Regions from separate parts of the Streptosporangium sp. CA-135522 genome, predicted to be linked through region 3. Evidence: riboswitches for the same ligand, from Rfam matches in the RefSeq annotation. Region 3 holds a riboswitch; each other region holds the start of a gene.

Region 1 (6,037 bases), 2.9 Mb from region 3:
CACACCAGCAGTGCCGTACGCAGCGGGGCACGCCCGCCCGCGACCGCCCACGCCAGCGCCCCGACCCCCGCCAGCAGCAGCGGCACGTAGACGGCCGGCGCGGCCACCTGCCAGAGCCCGGCGACGGGTAGCAGGTCGGCGCCCGTCCACGTGTACGGCGCGGCCAGCCCCGACGGGTCGAACGCCGCCCCCAGCACGATGACGGCGGCCAGCACCATGACGGCGATCGGCGACAACCAGCGGTTCCTCATAGTGTCGACGACCATATATGAGCATTGCTCATATATGAAGGGCCAGATTGGTCCACTCGCGGTGGATCCACGACGACTCCGTCGACGATCACAGGCCTACGGAGAACGGGCCTAGCGGAGGGACGAGGTGCGGCCAGCCGAACGAGGTCGGGCTGAAAGTGATCCCGTCGTGTGCGGACGACAGGTGGGCGTCGGCGACCTTGTCGATGGTCAGCCGTCCGTCCTTGAGGCTGAGCGCGGGCGACATCGCGTTCACCGCCTCCGCCAGGCTCCTGTGCCCGGCGAGGTCGGCCTTGTGCCGGGCATCGGCGGCGAGGGACACCTGGACGCGCCGCCAGGCATCGGCGAAGAAGGCGTCCTCACAGTCCTCCAGAAGCCTGCGCAGCCACCGGCGCAGACCTCCCAGATCCCGAAACAGCCGCTCGACGAAAGCGGCCTGCCGGGGACCTCTCGCCTCGGCGCGCTCCTTCACCTGCCGGGCTTCGACGGCGCTGTCGACGATCCGGTAAGTGCCGCAGGCCGGGACCAGCGCGGCGGCGAGGAACCGATCATCATCTATGGCGTCGAGGTCGTCCAGATCCTCCTTCAGGCTCCCGCGCACGCGGTAGGGGAGGAGGAAGTCGGATCGGCCCACCTGCCAGAGGAAATCGGCCGCGTGGACACGGTCGGCGAGATCGGCGGGCAGAGAGGCACTGGTGGCGACCACCCAGGAATGCAGCGCCGGGTGATGGGCCGGTTCCGACAGCACATGCAGCATGGCGGCCAGTTCCCCGAGAGGTGACGGCCCGAAAGTGACGCGGCCGTCCGTCACGCCATCGATCGTGAAGCTCATCTTGGCATTCTCCCCGGACCGCCCGGCTCGCACCGGAATCATTTGACGGATCCCGTCAAATGACGCGGATCGGATTGACGGAATCCGTCAAATGACGCGGGACTTCGCCGGGACGTCGAAGACCCTGGGTGCCGTGAAGACGATTCGATCGCTCGCCGCGGTCGGCGGCAGCCGCCGCTACTCGGCCGCCCTGCTCGTGGACGCCCTCGGCGCCGGCCTGCTACGGCCCTTCCTGCTCCTGTACGGCGTGACCGCTCTCGGCATGAGCGTCGCGGTCGCGGGCGTCGCCCTCTCCGCGGGGCTGCTCGCCGGCCTGGCGGCGCTGCCGTACGCCGGTCGCCTGATCGACCGGATCGGCGGCCGTCCCGTGGTCGTCGCCAGCCTGCTGGCCCGGTTCGGCGGGGTGGCCGCGCTGCTGACGCTGGACAGCCCGGCCGGTTTCGTGGCGACGGCCGTCCTACTCGGGTTGGGTACCCAGGTCTGGCCTGCCGCGCACGCCGCGTTGGTGACCGAGCTGGTCGAGGGTCGCGCGCGGGACGCGGCGCTGGCCGCGGGACGCGCGCTGCGCAACGCCGGGCTGGGAGCGGGCGCCCTGCTGGCCACCCTCGCGCTCGCCGGAGGAACCGCCGCGCTGAAGACGCTCGCCCTGGCCACCGGGACCGGATTCCTGGTGGCGGCCCTGCTCGTGCTGCGCACGCGGACACTCCGCCCCACGGCCCACGAGGCCGTCGCGGAGACCGCGGGCTCCGAAGACCTCGGGCGGGGGCTGCTCGCGCTGTATCTGCTGAACCTGCCGTACGCGCTGGCCTTCGACGTGCTGGAGGTCGCGCTCCCCGCGGTTCTGGTCGAGCAGCTCCACGTGAGCCCGGCCTGGTCGAGCGGGATCTTCGTGGGCAACACCGTCCTCGTCATCGCGCTGCAGGTCGGGCTGGTGACCCGGCTCGCCGGCCGGCCCCGCAGGTCGGTGTTCGCGCTGTCGGGGCTGTTCCTGGCCGGTTCCTACGCCCTGTACGGCCTGGCCACGTCGGTCACGGGCAACTCCGGCGCGGCGGCCGTGGCCCTGATCTCCGTCGTGTACACGGTCGGGGAGATCCTCTACACGGGCAGCGGGCCGGCGCTGGTCATCGCGACCGCCCCGCCGGGACGCGTCGGCCGCGCGCTGGCCCGCTTCGAGTTGTCCACGGGCGTCGGCCGCGCGCTCGCCCCCGCCGTCCTGACCGCCCTGTTCTCCCTCGGCCACGGGATCCTGTGGATCACGCTCGCCGTCGCCACAGGTCTGGCCGCCGCCGGGATCCGCCGCCTGGCCCCGACCGACACGAGTACGGCGGCGGCGCCCCGCTCGCCCGCCTCGTCCGCCTCGTCCGCCGCCTGACGAGCGCGTCACCCGCCCGGCAACGGCGTCACCGCGCTTGCTATGACTCGATCCGCTGGTCCGGCTCGTAGCGCTGGTGCAGCTCGACCGGCTCCTCCCGGCCCGCCTTGCCGCGCGCCCGGATGTTCAGCATCTCCACGGCGAGCGAGAACGCCATCGCGAAGTAGATGTAGCCCTTCGGGATGTGCTGCTCGAAGCCCTCGGCGAGGAGCACGACGCCGATCAGCACCAGGAAGGACAGGGCGAGCATCTTGATGCTCGGGTGCTTGTCCACGAAGCGGCTGATCGGGCCGGAGGCGAAGAGCATCACGACGACCGAGACGACGACGGCCGCGACCATGACGCCGAGCTCGTCGACCATGCCCACCGCGGTGATCACGGAGTCGAGGGAGAAGACGATGTCCAGGACCATGATCTGGAGGATCACGGCGGTGAAGGAGGAGGCGACCTTGCCACCGGCGTGACCGGACTCGCCCTCCAGGCTGTCGTGCATCTCGTAGACGCTCTTGCCCAGCAGGAACAGGCCCCCGAAGATCAGGATCAGGTCGCGCCCCGAGATGGCCTGCCCGAAGACCTCGAACAGCGGTGATGTGAGTTTCACCACCCACGACAGCGCCAGCAGCAGTGCCAGCCGGCTGACCAGGGCGGCGAGGAGGCCGAGCTTTCGGGCGTTGTCCCGCTGCTCGGGTGGGAGTTTCCCGGCCAGGATGGAGATGAAGATGATGTTGTCGATGCCCAGGACGATCTCCAGGCCGACCAGGGTGGCGAACCCTATCCAGATCTCCGGGTTGCTCACCCAATCCATCGTCCGCTCCTTCGTCAGGTTTCGTCTTCGTCAGGCTTCGTCGGGGCACCGCCCCGGCTTCCAGCAGGCCTCATCGGGGTCGTCGCCCCGACCTCGCCAGGTGTCGTCGGGGTCACCGTCCCGGCTCCATCAGGCTTCACCGGGGTTACAGCCTCGACGAACGGGAGGCCTCAGGAGTTCCTCGACAAGGGGAACATCGCCCTCTTTGCGTACTTGCGGAGCCGGGCCAAGAGTCGGTTATAGTTCCCCTGTAGGTCATGAGTGCCAGTGACAAGCCCCGGCTCGCTGGCCGGCAACCCTCGCGTCCGCGGCGGGGTGCCCCGGGTGAGGACCTGGTCCGGCACGAGGTGTGTCGGGCAAGCGCGGGCTCCACGCACCAACGCCACGGCTTGGGGTCCGATGACCTCGAAGGAGCCTTGGCGTGTCCGCACTGACGATCTTCACTTCCGCCGCCGTCGCCGTCGCCGAGAACACCGTCGCCGCAACCACGGCCACCGAAGCCATCGCCGCCGCCGCCGCGGCTGTCCCCGCGACCCGCGTGTCCGACGACCGGCACATCCCCGCCGTGCTCGGCACGGACCTGGAAGTCCCGGTCAGGGGCGGCAGGCTCGTCTCCTACGCCAACCTCGACTACGCGGCCAGCGCGCCCTGTCTGGAGCCGGTGAGCGCCGCCGTCGCCGCCGCGCTCCCGGCCTACTCCAGCGTCCACCGCGGCGCCGGCTACGCTTCCCAGCTCACCACGGCCCGCTATGAGCAGGCCCGGCACACGGTGCGCGCCTTCGTCGGGGCCCGCCCCGACGACTCGGTGGTCTTCACCCGCAACACCACCGACGCGACCAACCTGCTGGCCCGCAGCCTTCCCCGGGGGACCACCGCCGTGGTCTTCGACACCGAGCACCACGCCTCGCTGCTGCCCTGGGCCGACGCCGTACGGCTCGCGCCTCCCGCCTTCCCCGGTGAGGCGGTCCGCGCCGCCGACGAGGCGCTGGCCGCGATCGACGGCCCCAAGCTGCTGGTCGTGACCGCGGCCTCCAACGTCACCGGCGAGCTGTGGCCGATCGCCGCCCTGGCTCACATCGCCCACCGCCACGGCGCCCGCATCCTCGTCGACGCCGCCCAGCTCGTCCCGCACCGCAGGCTCAACCTGACCGCGTTGGACCTGGACTACGTGGTCTTCTCCGGCCACAAGCTCTACGCCCCGTTCGGCACGGGCGCCCTGATCGGCCGCGCCGACTGGCTGGCGGAGGCGGAGCCGTACCTGCGGGGCGGCGGCGCGGTGAAGGCCGTCAACGACGACGAGACCGAGTGGCACTCCGACCCCGAGGCCCGCCACGAGGCCGGCACCCCGAACGTCCTGGGCGCCATCGCCCTGGCCGCCGCCTGCGACGCCCTGAGCGCCACCGGCTGGAACACGCTGGTCCGCGAGGAGGAGCGCCTGATCGGCCGCCTCCGCGCCGGCCTGGCCACCGTCGAAGGCGTCCACGAGCTGGCCCTGTGGGGTCCCGACCACCCCCGCGTCGGCATCGTCTCCTTCGTGGTCGACGGCTTCACCGCCCGCGAGGTCGCCGAGGTCCTGTCCGGCGAGTACGGCATCGGCGTGCGCGACGGCAAGTTCTGCGCCCACCCCTTCGTCCGCCACCTCCTCGGCGCCAAGGACGGCGGCTGCGAGGACGTCACCGCCTCCGCCGTCCGCGCCTCCATCGGGATCGGCAGCACCGAGGAGCACGTCGACCGTCTCATCGCCGCCCTGCGGGATCTCGTCACCCGGCGCTGACGTGACAGCATGGCCCTATGACTGAGCGTCGTGCCGAAGAGGCGCCCCGGGAGATCAGCGTGGGGATCGGCGCCGGGGCGGACGCCGTGCACGCGGTGCGCGGCAAGGAGCTCGCGACCGAGGACATGGTCCTCAACATCGGGCCGCAGCACCCGTCCACGCACGGGGTGCTGCGGTTGCGGCTCACGCTGGACGGGGAGCGGATCAGCGCGGCCGAGCCGATCGTGGGCTACATGCACCGCGGCGCGGAGAAGCTGTTCGAGGTGCGCGACTACCGGCAGATCATCATGCTGGCCAACCGGCACGACTGGCTGTCGGCGTTCGCCAACGAGCTGGGCGTCGTGCTCGCGGTGGAGCGGATGCTCGGCATGGAGGTGCCGGTCCGGGCGGTCTGGATGCGCACCCTGCTGGCCGAGCTGAACCGGGTGCTCAGCCACCTGATGTTCCTCGGTTCCTATCCGCTGGAGCTCGGCGCGATCACCCCGGTCTTCTACGCGTTCCGGGAGCGCGAGACCCTCCAGGCGGTGATGGAGGAGATCTCCGGTGGCCGGATGCACTACATGTTCAACCGGGTCGGCGGCCTCAAGGAGGATGTGCCCGAGGGGTGGACGGACCGGGCCGCGCGCGCCGTCGCGGACGTGCGGCGACGGCTGCCCGACATCGAGAACCTGATCGCCGGCAATGAGATCTTCCTGGCCCGCACGCTCGGGGTGGGCGTGCTGGACCGTGAAACGATCATGCAGTACGGCGTGAGCGGCCCGATCGCCCGCGCCTCCGGGGTGGACGTCGACCTGCGCAGGGACGACCCCTACCTCGCCTACGACGAGCTGCCGGTGCGGGTCGTCACCCGGTCGGCCGGAGACTGCCATGCCCGGTTCGAGGTGCTGCTGGAGCAGGCCAAGGTCTCCCTGGACCTGGCGGACGCCTGCCTGGAGCGGCTGCGGGAGCTGCCGCGCGGGCCGGTCAACCAGCGTCTTCCCAAGGTGCTCAAGGTCCCCGAGGG
Region 2 (6,037 bases), 3.2 Mb from region 3:
GAGCGTCCAGCCGGCGGCGGTGAGCGCGAGGGCGCCGACGAGCAGGGGCGCGGGCCGCACCCGTAGCGCCAGCCGCGCTCCGGTGAACCGCCCGGCCGCCAGGCCGGCCGTGAACGCGGTCAGCCCGGTCGCGGCGACCGCGGCCGACAGTCCGGTCTGGTCGGCGAAGAGCTTGGCCGCCCACAGGTTGAAGCAGAACTCCAGCGCGACGCAGCACAACAGCACGGTCCCCGCGACGTAGAAGCGCCAGCCGAACCGAGCCCCGCTCTCCGGGCCGGCGACGGCCGCGGCGTTCTCGCGCTCGGGGATCCAGATTCGGCCCATGGTCAGCGCGAGCAGCGCGGTCAGGACCGGGGTCATCAGCAGCGCCGCCCGCCAGCCGAGCGCGGTCTGCGCGGCGAAGCTGACGACGAACGGGGCCGCGATGCCGACGGTCACCCCGACGGCGTTGGCCTCGCTGATCGCCGCGGCGCCCGCCGGGCCGTGGTGGTCGTTGAGCGCGGCCATGCCGGCGTAGAGGGTGATCGACGCCATCCCGCTGGCGATGCCGTACCCGGCGAGGGTGACCGGCAGCGTGGTGCCCGTCATCACCAGCAGGACACCGACATTCATTCCGGCCAGCCCCAGCCAGGTCACGGCCCGGCGGCCGATCCTCCTGGTGAGCCAGGGAAGCGCGAGCCCGGTGAGGATGCCGCCGACCGCCATCGAGGTGCCGTGCAGTCCGGCGACCCCCTGCGACACGCCCTGGTCGATGCGGAGCATCGGAAGCGCGGCGCTGAGGCCGTAGAGGTAGGTGGCGAAGGTGCCGAGCTGCAGGTAGATGAGCCAGGTGGCGCGATCACGGGTCAACCGGACGGGAGTGATCGTGGTCACTGGTTCCCTCGGGTGGGCGACAGACGGATTTTCTCGCAAACTATCTCACGGCGGGACAAACGTTCTAGAGCTCGTTCGGTGTTTCAGCGGAGGGCGGTGCGCCGGTCCGGGTTTCGGCGTCCCGGTGAAGGGCGGCGAGCAGGTTCGGCTTCGGTGTCCCGGTGGGAGCGGTGAGGGCGGTGCGCCGGTCCGGGTCTCGGCGTCTCAGCAGAGCGCGTCGAGCTGGTCGGAGAACCAGCGGCGCGGGGGGAGCGCGGTGGCCGCGGCCGACAGGCTGGCCCCCCTGCGGGCGCGCTCCTCCTCGGGCATCACCAGGCCCTCGTGGAGGGCTGCGGCCGTGGCCGAGACGTCATAGGGATTGACCATGAGCGCGTGCTCGCCCAACTCGGCGGCGGCGCCCGCCTCGCGTGACAGGACCAGCGCGCTGTCGGGGGACAGCACGGGACCCTCCTTGGCCACGAGGTTCATGCCGTCGCGGATCGGATTGACCAGCAGCACGTCGGCCAGCCGGTAGGCGGCCAGCGAGCGAGGGTAGTCGTCGTGCACGTTGAGGATCACCGGGTCCCAGTCCTCGGTGGCGTACTCGTCCTCGATCTCCTGGGCGCAGCGCTGCACCGCCGCGGTGTATTCGCGGTATTCGGGCAGATCGTGACGGGAGGGATAGGCGAAGGCGAGGTGCACGACGCGGCCGTGCCACTCGGGGTGGGCCGCCAGGAACTCCCGGTAGGCGGTCAGACCCCGGACGATGTTCTTCGACAGCTCGGTCCGGTCGATCCGTACGATCAGCTTGCGGTCGCCGACCTGGTCGCGCAGGGCGGCCATGTGCGACTCGACGTCGGGTTCGGAGGCTCGCGCCCACAGCGCCTTGCCGTCCACGCCGAGGCTGTGCACGCCGATCCGGGTGGTTCTGCCCCCGTGGGCGACCGTACGGCCCGCGCGGTCGACCTCCGCGCCGAGCACCGTCTCGCAGCAGTCCATGAAGGCTCCCGCCCAGCGCCCGGTCAGGAATCCCGCGTGGTCGGCGCCCAGGATGCCTTCGAGGAGCTCGATCCCGACGTCGTCGGGCAGCAGGCTGAAATACTCCGGCGGCGCCCACGGGGTGTGCGAGAAGTGGGCCACCCGCAGGTCGGGCCGCTCGCCTCTCAGCATGGCCGGAACCAGGGTCAGGTGGTAGTCCTGCACCATCACCCTCGCCCCGTGCGCGGCCTCCTCGGCCAGAGCCATCGCGAACGCCTCGTTGTAGGCCTGGTAGGACTCCCACTCCCGGCCGAAGCGGGCGTCGAACTGCGGCTGGTTGGGGGTGTCGTAGAGGAGATGGTTGACGAACCAGAGAGTGGAGTTCGCGACCGCGTTGTAGGCCCGGTGGAAGATCGTCGGAGGGATGTCGAGCATCCGCACCGCCCCGGTGTCGTAGCCGGCGTGGTCGAGCCGGCCGCCGGGTGCGAGCCGTACGGCGCTCCGGTCGCCGTCGGACAGCGCGGCGCAGACCCAGAGCATGTCGAGGTCCTTGGCCACCTCCGCCAGACCGGACACCAGGCCGCCGCCTCCCCTGCGCATGCTCAGGGAGCCGTCCTCGGAGAGAGTGAAGGAGACGGGGCCGCGGTTGGAGGCCACCAGGATCGCGTTCATTAGATCCCCTCGCCTAGGGACATGCTTGTCCCGAAGGTTAACCAAACATAACCCTCGACCGTAGGATGTCCAGCGACTGTGACCGCTGATGGGGGCTCGCGATGGCGCTGGACGAGACGACCGAGGAACTGGCCCGCTTGGCAGCCCAAGGCGATCACCGCGCGCTGGGCGAGTTGCTCAAGCGCATCGAACCGGACGTGCTGCGGCACTGCGGGCGCATCCTGCCCTATCGGCAGGACGCCGAGGAGGCGTGCCAGGACACGCTGCTCGCGGTGGCTCGTAACATCGGCCGGTTCGAAGGGCGGGCCCGGTTCACCACGTGGCTGCACATCGTAACCGCCAACTGCGCCCGGACCACCTACCGCTCGCTTAAGCGGCGCTCGGCCGAGCAGACCTCGGACGAGCTGCCGTTGCAGCGGCCCGACGTCGCCCGGGTGAGCGTGATCGCCGGATCCCGGCTGGACCTGCTCGACGCGATGGAGGCGCTGGAGGCCGAAAAGCCCGAGCTGGCCCAGGCGTTGGTGCTGCGCGACATCTGCCAGCTCGATTACAACGAGGTGGCCGAGCAGCTCGGCATCCCGCTCGGCACCGCCAAGTCCCGGATCCACCAGGCGCGCAAATACGTCCAGGGTGCGTTGGGCGACGCCTACGGCTTCTGAACGCGGCGTGACGTCGGCCGTTTCACCAGGGCCGTGGTTTCACCGGGCCGTGGTTTCACCGGGGGCGTGAAGGTGATCCCGGCACCGCGGCCTGGACGCTCGGACTCCATCGCTTCGCCGCGAGTTTGTCCACATGCTGTGGACAACGTGCGGTCGCGGGTGCGTGCGGCGTGTTTCGCGGCCGACGATCTGGCGAGAATGTCCGACAGGTAACACATTGCGTCTTGCACAGTGAGACACCTGGTCAGGATGGCGGCAAGGCGATGTAGAGTGCGTAGGACCTGCTCGTCAGGTTTCCAACTGAATATTTGCTCATCCAGAGGGGTGGAGGGACCGGCCCTGCGAAGCCCCGGCAACCCTCCCGGTTCAAGACTCGTGATCTGACGAGGTCGGCCGGGACAGGTGCCAATTCCGGTCTGTGACCAGGGTGGTCGCAGACGAAGATGAGGGAAAGGCCTCGCTTCATGGCGCTCGCAAGCACTGAAACCACCACCTCGCCCGTTCGCGTCGAAGACACGCGGAACAAGCCCTTCGGCCCCGCCGCGGCACTGTCCTGTCGCGAGTGCGGTGCCCGCTACGACCTCGGTCCCAGCTTCGCCTGCGTCGAGTGTTTCGGGCCCCTTGAGATCGCCTACGACTTCGGGCGCGTGACCCGGGAGCAGATCGCCGAGGGGCCGACGAACATCTGGCGCTACCGCTCGCTGCTGCCCGTCCCGGCGGACGTGGCGACCAAGCCCAACATGGCGCCCGGCTGGACCAAGCTGGTCAAGGCCGACAACCTCGCCCGTGAGCTGGGCATCCGCTCGTTGCACGTCAAGGACGACTCCGGCAACCCCACCCACTCCTTCAAGGACCGCGTGGTGGCCATCGCCGTCGAGGCGGCCCGTAACTTCGGCTTCCACACCCTGTCCTGCTCCTCCACCGGCAACCTGGCCGGCGCGGTGACCGCGGCCGCGGCACGGGCCGGGTTGGACGCCTGCGTGTTCATCCCCGCGGACCTGGAGGAAGCCAAGATCGTCATGGCGTCGGTCTACGGCGGCAGGCTCGTCGGCATCAAGGGCACCTACGACGACGTCAACCGCTTCTGCTCCGAACTCATCGGGGACGAGCTGGGCGACAAGTGGGGCTTCGTCAACGTCAACCTCCGGCCTTACTACGCCGAGGGCTCCAAGACCCTGGCCTACGAGATCGCCGAGCAGCTCGGCTGGCGGATCCCCGACCAGATCGTCATCCCGGTCGCGTCCGGCTCCCAGCTCACGAAGATCGACAAGGCTTTCAAGGAGCTGATCGCGCTCGGGCTCGTCGAGGACAAGCCGTACAAGATCTTCGCGGCCCAGGCCGAGGGCTGCTCCCCGGTCTCCGCCGCCTACAAGGCCGGTCACGACGTGATCCGCCCGGTCAAGCCGGACACCATCGCCAAGTCGCTGGCGATCGGAAACCCCGCCGACGGCCCCTACGTGCTGGACATCGCCCGGCGCACCGGGGGCGCGGTGGAGGACGTCACGGACGCCGAGGTCGTCGACGCGATCCGGCTGCTGGCCAGGACCGAGGGCATCTTCGCCGAGACGGCGGGCGGCGTGACCGTCGGCGTGCTGCGCAAGCTGGTGGCCTCCGGGCGGCTCGACCCCGATGGGGAGACCGTGGTCCTCAACACCGGCGACGGTCTCAAGACCCTCGACGCGGTGGCGGAACAGGCTCGCCCCACCGCCGTCATCCGGCCGTCTCTCGACGCATTCCGTACGGCTATCGCCTAGAAAATCGTGAAAGGTACTGAACTATGAGCGTTTCTGTGCGGATTCCGACGATTCTCCGAACCTACACCGATGGTACCGCCGAGGTGAGCGCCGAGGGCGAGACCCTGCGCGACGTTCTGCAGAAGCTCGATGCCGACTTCCCCGGGATCGGTGCTCGCATTCTCGATGAAACGGGCAAGATTCGCCGTTTTGTCAATGTCTACGTCGGAGATGAGGACGTCCGATTCGCGGACAACCTTGACACGGCGACGCCCTCCGGCGTTCAGATCTCCATCATTCCGGCGGTCGCCGGAGGCTGAGCGCCCAGCACTCGTCCCGCGGCTCCGGCCGCGTCTCCACGACACCCGCACCCGGTCCGACCGGGTGCGGGTGTCGTGTTTTGCGACGTGAGGCCATATCTCCGGGGCGGAGATACGATGCAATTTTTAACCAGATAAACACTCCGGCAAAAATCCACACCGCCCCTGAATGTGTACGTAAAGCAGTAGTTTGCTGATTGACTCTGTTGCCCTACGGTGTCCCACAGGTATGGTCGAGAACGATCGACGTAGGCGATGTCTACGCCTCGAAGATTGCGGACTTCGCGTGAGGAATGGGCGATGTCCTCAAGTCAAGTAAGAGGAGTCGGAAGTGGCGCAAGGCACCGTCAAATGGTTCAACGCGGACAAGGGCTACGGCTTCATCGCGGTCGACGGTGGTAAGGATGTGTTCGTCCATTACTCCGCGATCATGATGGATGGCTATCGCGCGCTCGAGCAGGGCCAGCGGGTCGAGTTCGAGATCACGCAAGGTCAGAAGGGTCCCCAGGCGGAATCCGTCCGGACGGTCTGACGTAGCCGTTCCGTCCATTCGTCGGGAGGCGACGGAAGCTCCCGTGGCAGCGCAGTCCACGAGGATCCTCCAGCGCTTCGACCCGGCTCGCCGCTCCACCGGCGGGCCGGGTCTTCGCTTTTCGGACATGGCTCCGGTCTAAGCTGGACGCAGGTCAGAGCGCCGCGGCTTGCACTCGGCAGGGTAGAGTGCTAAACAGTTCGTTGGCACTCCCTGTTGGAGAGTGCCAACCCTGGATCGAGACGATGGGACCCGCCGAACGGAGTCGCGGGTTCACATGCCGTCGCGGGC
Region 3 (6,037 bases):
AGCGCACACGCTGGTCTACGACGCCGCCATCCTCGGGGACTTCTCGCTGCCGGTCGAGCGGCTGGCCTCGGTGGCGGTGCCCACGCTGGTGGTCGAGGGGGCGACGACGCCGTGGCTGAGCGCCACCGCGCAGGCGGTCGCCGCCTCGGTGCCCGGTGCCCGGCGCCTCACCCTGGCGGGGCAGCCGCACAATGTGGATCCGGCGGCCATCGCCCCGGCGCTGACGGAGTTCTTCACCGCCTGACGGTCCGCGTCACCGATCGAACCACGCTGACGGTCCGCGTCACCGATCGAACCACGCTGACGGTCCGCGTCACCGATCGAATCACGCTGACGGTCCGCGTCACCGATCGAATCACGCTGACGGTCCGCGTCACCGATCGAATCACGCTGACGGTCCGCGTCACCGATCGAACCACGCCCGGCCGATCCGGGCCCCGGCCCGAGGAGCACGCGCGAACCGGGGCGACCGGGGCCCGGCGCGTTGCGGCCAGATGTAGAACATGGTTCGGTATGGGGGGGCGGACAAGGAGGGCGCGAGATGTTGGATCTGGTACTGCCGTCGATCGACCAGGGTGTGCTGACGCTGACGTTCAACCGGCCGGAGCGGCTCAACGCCTGGACGGACGCGATGGGGCGGCGCTACTTCGACCAGCTGGCGCAGGCCGAGCGGGACCCGGAGGTCCGGGTGATCGTCGTGACCGGGGCGGGGAAGGGGTTCTGCGCCGGCGCGGACTTCCAGACCCTCAACGCCATCCAGGACGGCTCCTACGAGGGGGAGCCGGACAAGCGCCCCACCACCTTCCCCGTCACGATCGGCAAGCCGGTCATCGCGGCCGTCAACGGAGCCTGCGCCGGGCTCGGCATGGTCCACGCCCTGGTCTGCGACATGGTCTTCACCGCGGCCGAGGCGAAGTGGACGACGGCCTTCGCCCGCCGTGGCCTGATCGCCGAGTACGGCCTGTCGTGGATCCTGCCCAGGCTCATCGGCCAGGCCAGGGCCATGGACCTGCTGCTGTCCGGCCGCACGTTCACCGGGGCGCAGGCCTACGAGCTCGGCCTGGTCAACCGGTCGGTGCCCGGCGAGAGCCTGATGGAGGAGACCCTGGCCTACGCCCGCGAGCTGGCGACGCACAGCTCGCCGGCGTCGATGGCCGTGATCAAGCGGCAGGTGTGGGGCGACTGGAGCCAGACCCTGGAGTCGTCGGAGTCGGCCGCCGTCCGCCTGATGACCGAGTCCTTCCGCCGCCCCGACTTCGCCGAGGGGGTGGCCAGCTTCGTCGAGCGCCGCGTCCCCGGATTCCCGCCCCTGTAGGGCGCCGAGCGGCGAGCCGTACGCTCCGGGGATCGCCGGACACCCCTCCCGTTCCCCTGCCGGAGGCTCCTCGCCGGAGGGTCAGGTCACCCGGGAGAGCCAGTGGGGGGCGGTGGTGAAGGGGGCGGTGCCGGCGGTGACGGCCTCCATGAGCCGGGCGGCCGTGCTGCGGGCCGTGGCGATGACGTCGGGGGGATAGGCGTATCGGATCTGGTGCTCCTCGAACTCGTCCTCGTCGTCCAGGATGATCCGGCCGTCGCGCATGCGGAGCACGTCGAGGTCGAGATCGACCATGGTCACCTCGCCGTCGCGCCACTCGGGCACGGTCGAGATGTCGCAGTAGATCTCGACCTTGTGCGGCTGGGCGTTGAAGGAGGCCGTCCACCACCCGTCGCGGGGGAAGAGCATCACGAACGCGTTAGGCCAGGTGACCGGGGGGTTGTCGCCCTTGCTGCCGCTGGAGCCGGCGACACAGCCGGTCCAGACCCCGTGCTCGTCCTCGCCGAGCAGCAGGGCCGGGTGATGCCAGTGCAGTGAGCCGTCGTACTTGCGATAGACCACATTCACGATCTCTTGTGACATCCCTCGACAATAAGGCTTGACATAGATCTATGTATTTCCTACCTTCTAACTAGGTTAAGAGTGTTAGTGCAAAGCCCCGGCTGACTGACCGGCAACCCTCGCACCGCGGCGGGGTGCCCCCGGGGAAGACCCGGCGGCACGGTGGGCGTGCCGCAAGCGCGGACCCCTCACCGGGTCACCGAGGCATGCCTGGGAGCAGCACATGTCCGAGATCACACTGAACTACGCCGGCCCCGTCGACCTCGACGCCTACGGCCGCTACCAGCCGGGTGGCCGGCCCGGCCCCCGCTACCCCTTCCAGGGACGGATCACCGCCGACGGCGCCGGTGATTTCCCGGCCCAAGCCGGGCGTTACCACCTCTACGTCGCGGCGGTCTGTCCCTACGCCCAGCGGGCGGCGATCGTGCGCTCGCTCAAGGGGCTGCAGGACGTGATCTCGCTGTCCTACGTGGACGACGAGCGTGACGGGCGCGGCTGGGCGTTCCGCGAGCGGCGCGGGGCCGACCCGGTGAACGGGTTCGCCACGCTCCGCGAGGCCTACGAGGCGACGGAGCCGGGGTTCGACGGGCACGTCTCGGTGCCGACGCTGTGGGACAGGACGACCGGGCGGATCGTCAGCAACGACTTCCCCGACATCACCATCGACCTGGCCACCCGGTTCGGCGGCGACCCGGAGACCGACCTCTACCCCGAGGAGCTCCGGCCGGAGATCGACGCGCTCAACGCCAGGATCTACGAGTACGTCAACACGGCGGCGGGCCGTGTGGCGTCGGCCGGCACCGAGGCGGACTACCACGAGGCCCGGCAGGCCGTGATCTCCTTCCTGGAGGAGCTCGACGCCCGCCTCGCGGACCGCAGGTTCCTGTTCGGCTCGGGGATCACCGAGGCGGACGTGCGGCTCTGGCCGACGCTGCTGCGCTTCGACGTGAGCGACAATCCGGCCGCCAGGATCAGCGAGCGCCCGCTGACCGCCTTCCCGAACCTGTGGGGCTACGCCAGGGACCTCTACCAGCACCCCGCCTTCCGCGAGAACACCGACTTCGCCGCGATCTCCGCCCCGGCCTCCACGGAGACCGACCCCTGGCGGATCCCGGTCGAGCCGCTGCACGCCGACTGGGACGAGCCCCACCGCAGAGCAGCGGTATGAGCGCCTCCATCGCCGTCATCGGTGCCGGGCCGACCGGCACCTGCCTGGTGGAGCGGATCTGCGCCAACGCGGCCGACCTGCTCCACTGGCCGTCGCTGGACATCCACGTGATCGACCCCTACCCGCCGGGCGGCGGGCGGGTCTGGCGCAGCGAGCAGCCCGACCTGCTCTGGATGAACTCCACCGCCGCCGACGTGACGCTGTTCACCGACGAGTCGGTACGGTGCCAGGGCCCGATCCGTCCCGGGCCGTCGCTGGCCGAGTGGCTCGGCGGTGACCCCGGCAGGTTCGCCTCGCGGCCGGTGCAGAGCGCCTACCTGTCCCACGTCTTCCACCACACGGTGGACACCGCCCCGCGCGGCGTCCGGGTGCACGTCCACGCGACCCGTGCGCTGGACCTCGCCGACGTTCCCGGCGGGCAGGTCGTGACGCTGGAGGACGGCCGGACGATCGAGGTGGACGCGGTGATCCTCGCCCAGGGACACGGCGACGTGACCCCGACCGGACAGGAGCAGGCGCTCGCGAGGACGGCCGCCGGCAGCGGGCTGCGCTATCTTCCCACCGGCTACACGGCCGACCTCGACCTGGACCGGGTGCCCGGTGGGGAAGCGGTGATCGTGCGCGGCATGGGGCTGGCTTTCATCGATCTGATGGTGCTGTTCACCTCGGGCCGGGGCGGCCGATTCGTCCGCGAGTACGACGGGGAGCTCGTCTACCTGCCCAGCGGGCGTGAGCCGCTGCTCCAGGTGGGCTCGCGCCGCGGCGTGCCGTACCGCTCGAAGACCGGATACCCCTTCCGGGGCGTTCGCCCGCCGGTGCCGCGCTTCCTCACCGCGCGGGCACTGGGCGAAGGGCCGTGGAACTTCCGCAGGGACGTGTGGCCGCTGGTCGCCAAGGAACTGGCGTTCGCCTACTACCACGAGCTGATCACCGCCCACCCGAAGCGATCCCGGGTGAGCTGGGCGGAGTTCGAGGAGGCGTTCGCGGCCGAAGAGTGGCGCAGCCCCGGGATGCGGGTGCTGATCCGCAAGGCCGTGCCCCGGCATCTGGACCGGCTGGACTTCGACCGGCTGGACCGGCCGCTGGACCGGATGCGATTCGGTGACTCGGCGGGGCTGCGCAGGTGGATGCAGGGCTACCTGGGGGCGGGCCTGGAGCGGCGGTCCGATCCGGCGCACAGCGCCGACCACGCCATGATCCTCGGGCTGCTGTCCGTCTACGGCGTCCTCGCCGAGGCGGGCGTCTCCGATCCCTGGTTCCACGGCTTCTTCAACTACATCGCCAGCGGCCCGCCCGGTCCCCGGCTGGAGGAGCTTCGGGCCCTCGGCAAGGCGGGCGTGGTCACCTTCCTCGGCGCGGACCTGAAGGTGGAACACCGCGACCGGCGGTGGTGGGCGCACAGCCCCACCGTCCCCGGCGGGGTGGCGGCCACGACCCTGATCGAGGCTCGCCTGCCCGCGCCCAGCGTGAGCAGGGCCACCGATCCGCTGATCTCCGCGCTCCGGGACCGGGGCGAGGCCGACGAGGACTCCGGGCTGCTGAAGGTACGGCCGGCCGACCGCCGCCTGCTCGATCGGTCCGACACCCCCCACCCCCGCAGATTCGCCTTCGGCCCGTGGGTGGTCGGCGGCCGGGCCACCGGCGGATTCGCCCGGCCCGGTCTCAACGCCCCGCTGTTCCGGCACGCCGACGCGCTCGCCCGGATCGTGCTGTCCGAAACCGTCACCACCCAGATCAGAAACGTCGCCTGACCGCGCCCTATGTCGCCCGAGCCGTTCGAAGCCGTTAATTCGAAGCCGTTAAGGAGAAGAAAGTGAAGTTGAGATGGGGCGCTCTGACGTTGGCCGGAGTGCTGGCGCTGGCGGCGTGCGGGGCCGAGACGGAGGCTCCGACAGCCGCGGCCGGCGGCGGAGGCGGAGGATCACTGGTGTGGGCGGTGGAGACACAGCCCATCACGTTCAACCCCCAGCAGTGGGGACAGAACAAGGCCCGCCTGCTGGTGCACAACCAGTTCGACTCGTTGATCGCCAGAGGGAAGGACGGCGAGTTCCTGCCGTGGCTCGCCGAATCCTGGGAGGTCTCCAAGGACGGCCTCACCTACACCCTCCAGCTCCGTGACGACGTCACCTTCCACGACGGAGAGAAGTTCGACGCCGCGTCGGTGAAGGCGAACTTCGACCAGCTCCTCTCGCCGGGCTACAACCCGGCGGTGGCCGCCATCCAGCTCCGCGACTTCGACGGCGCCGAGGTGGCCGGCCCGCACACCCTCAAGATCAAACTGAAGGCCCCGGACGGTCTGTTCCTGGACTTCCTGGCCTCGCCGTACGCCGGCCAGGTCTCCCCGAAGTCGCTGAAGAACGCCAAGGACCTCAAAGCCGGTGGGGTGGACGTGGTCGGCACCGGGCCTTTCATCCTCGACCGGTTCGCACCGGGCCAGGAGGTCCACTACAGGCGCAACCCGAACTACAACTGGCCGCCTGCCGGCTCGGCCCACCAGGGGCCCGCACGGCTTTCCGAAGTGACCTACCGTTTCCTGCCCGAGGCGGCGGTCCGGGTCGGCGCGCTCACCTCGGGCCAGGTCCAGGTGATCGAGGGCGTGCCCGCCACGGAGATCGGCCTGATCAAGAGCGACCCTCGGTTGAAGCTGGAGACCAGCCTCAACTCCGGCAGCGCGTTCTCCTACTACTTCAACGTCTCCCACGCGCCGTTCGACGACAAACGGGTGCGTGAGGCCTTCCGGGACGCCGTCGACGTGGACGCGGTCCTCAACTCGGTCTACCAGGGTACGGCGAAGCGGGCCTGGAGCGTCGTCGGCCAGGGCAGCGCGCAGGTCTACGACTCCTCGCTGGAGAACACCTTCGGCAACGATTCCCAGCGGGCCGACAAGCTGCTCGACGAGGCGGGCTGGGACAAGCGCGACGCCGAGGGCTACCGCGTCAAGGACGGCAAGCGGCTGACCGTGCGGGCGGTGAACTCCGCCCCGTTCGTCCGGG

What was found. A riboswitch is a leader RNA that binds a small molecule or an ion and turns the genes downstream of it on or off. The one in region 3 is predicted to bind S-adenosylmethionine.
Region 1: another riboswitch for S-adenosylmethionine. It lies ahead of ACQPYK_RS47195 (aminotransferase class V-fold PLP-dependent enzyme); the one in region 3 lies ahead of ACQPYK_RS12650 (glutathione S-transferase C-terminal domain-containing protein).
Region 2: another riboswitch for S-adenosylmethionine. It lies ahead of thrC (threonine synthase); the one in region 3 lies ahead of ACQPYK_RS12650 (glutathione S-transferase C-terminal domain-containing protein).

The regions. Positions count from the first base shown of each region.
Region 1 is NZ_CP192026.1:10,066,575-10,072,611, forward strand. Features, by position in the region: gene ACQPYK_RS47175 (cellulase family glycosylhydrolase) at 1-251, opposite strand, end outside; gene ACQPYK_RS47180 (DUF5937 family protein) at 340-1,083, opposite strand; gene ACQPYK_RS47185 (MFS transporter) at 1,217-2,455, shown strand; gene ACQPYK_RS47190 (TerC family protein) at 2,496-3,260, opposite strand; SAM riboswitch class IV at 3,514-3,629, shown strand; gene ACQPYK_RS47195 (aminotransferase class V-fold PLP-dependent enzyme) at 3,763-5,034, shown strand; gene ACQPYK_RS47200 (NADH-quinone oxidoreductase subunit D) at 5,052-6,037, shown strand, end outside.
Region 2 is NZ_CP192026.1:9,711,406-9,717,442, reverse strand. Features, by position in the region: gene ACQPYK_RS45615 (MFS transporter) at 1-873, opposite strand, end outside; gene ACQPYK_RS45610 (alpha,alpha-trehalose-phosphate synthase (UDP-forming)) at 1,078-2,502, opposite strand; gene ACQPYK_RS45605 (RNA polymerase sigma factor) at 2,604-3,161, shown strand; SAM riboswitch class I at 3,471-3,611, shown strand; gene thrC (threonine synthase) at 3,626-4,915, shown strand; gene ACQPYK_RS45595 (MoaD/ThiS family protein) at 4,939-5,214, shown strand; gene ACQPYK_RS45590 (cold-shock protein) at 5,546-5,746, shown strand.
Region 3 is NZ_CP192026.1:2,660,533-2,666,569, forward strand. Features, by position in the region: gene ACQPYK_RS12635 (alpha/beta fold hydrolase) at 1-244, shown strand, start outside; gene ACQPYK_RS12640 (enoyl-CoA hydratase-related protein) at 542-1,315, shown strand; gene ACQPYK_RS12645 (DUF402 domain-containing protein) at 1,397-1,897, opposite strand; SAM riboswitch class IV at 1,950-2,062, shown strand; gene ACQPYK_RS12650 (glutathione S-transferase C-terminal domain-containing protein) at 2,100-3,044, shown strand; gene ACQPYK_RS12655 (FAD/NAD(P)-binding protein) at 3,041-4,795, shown strand; gene ACQPYK_RS12660 (ABC transporter substrate-binding protein) at 4,858-6,037, shown strand, end outside.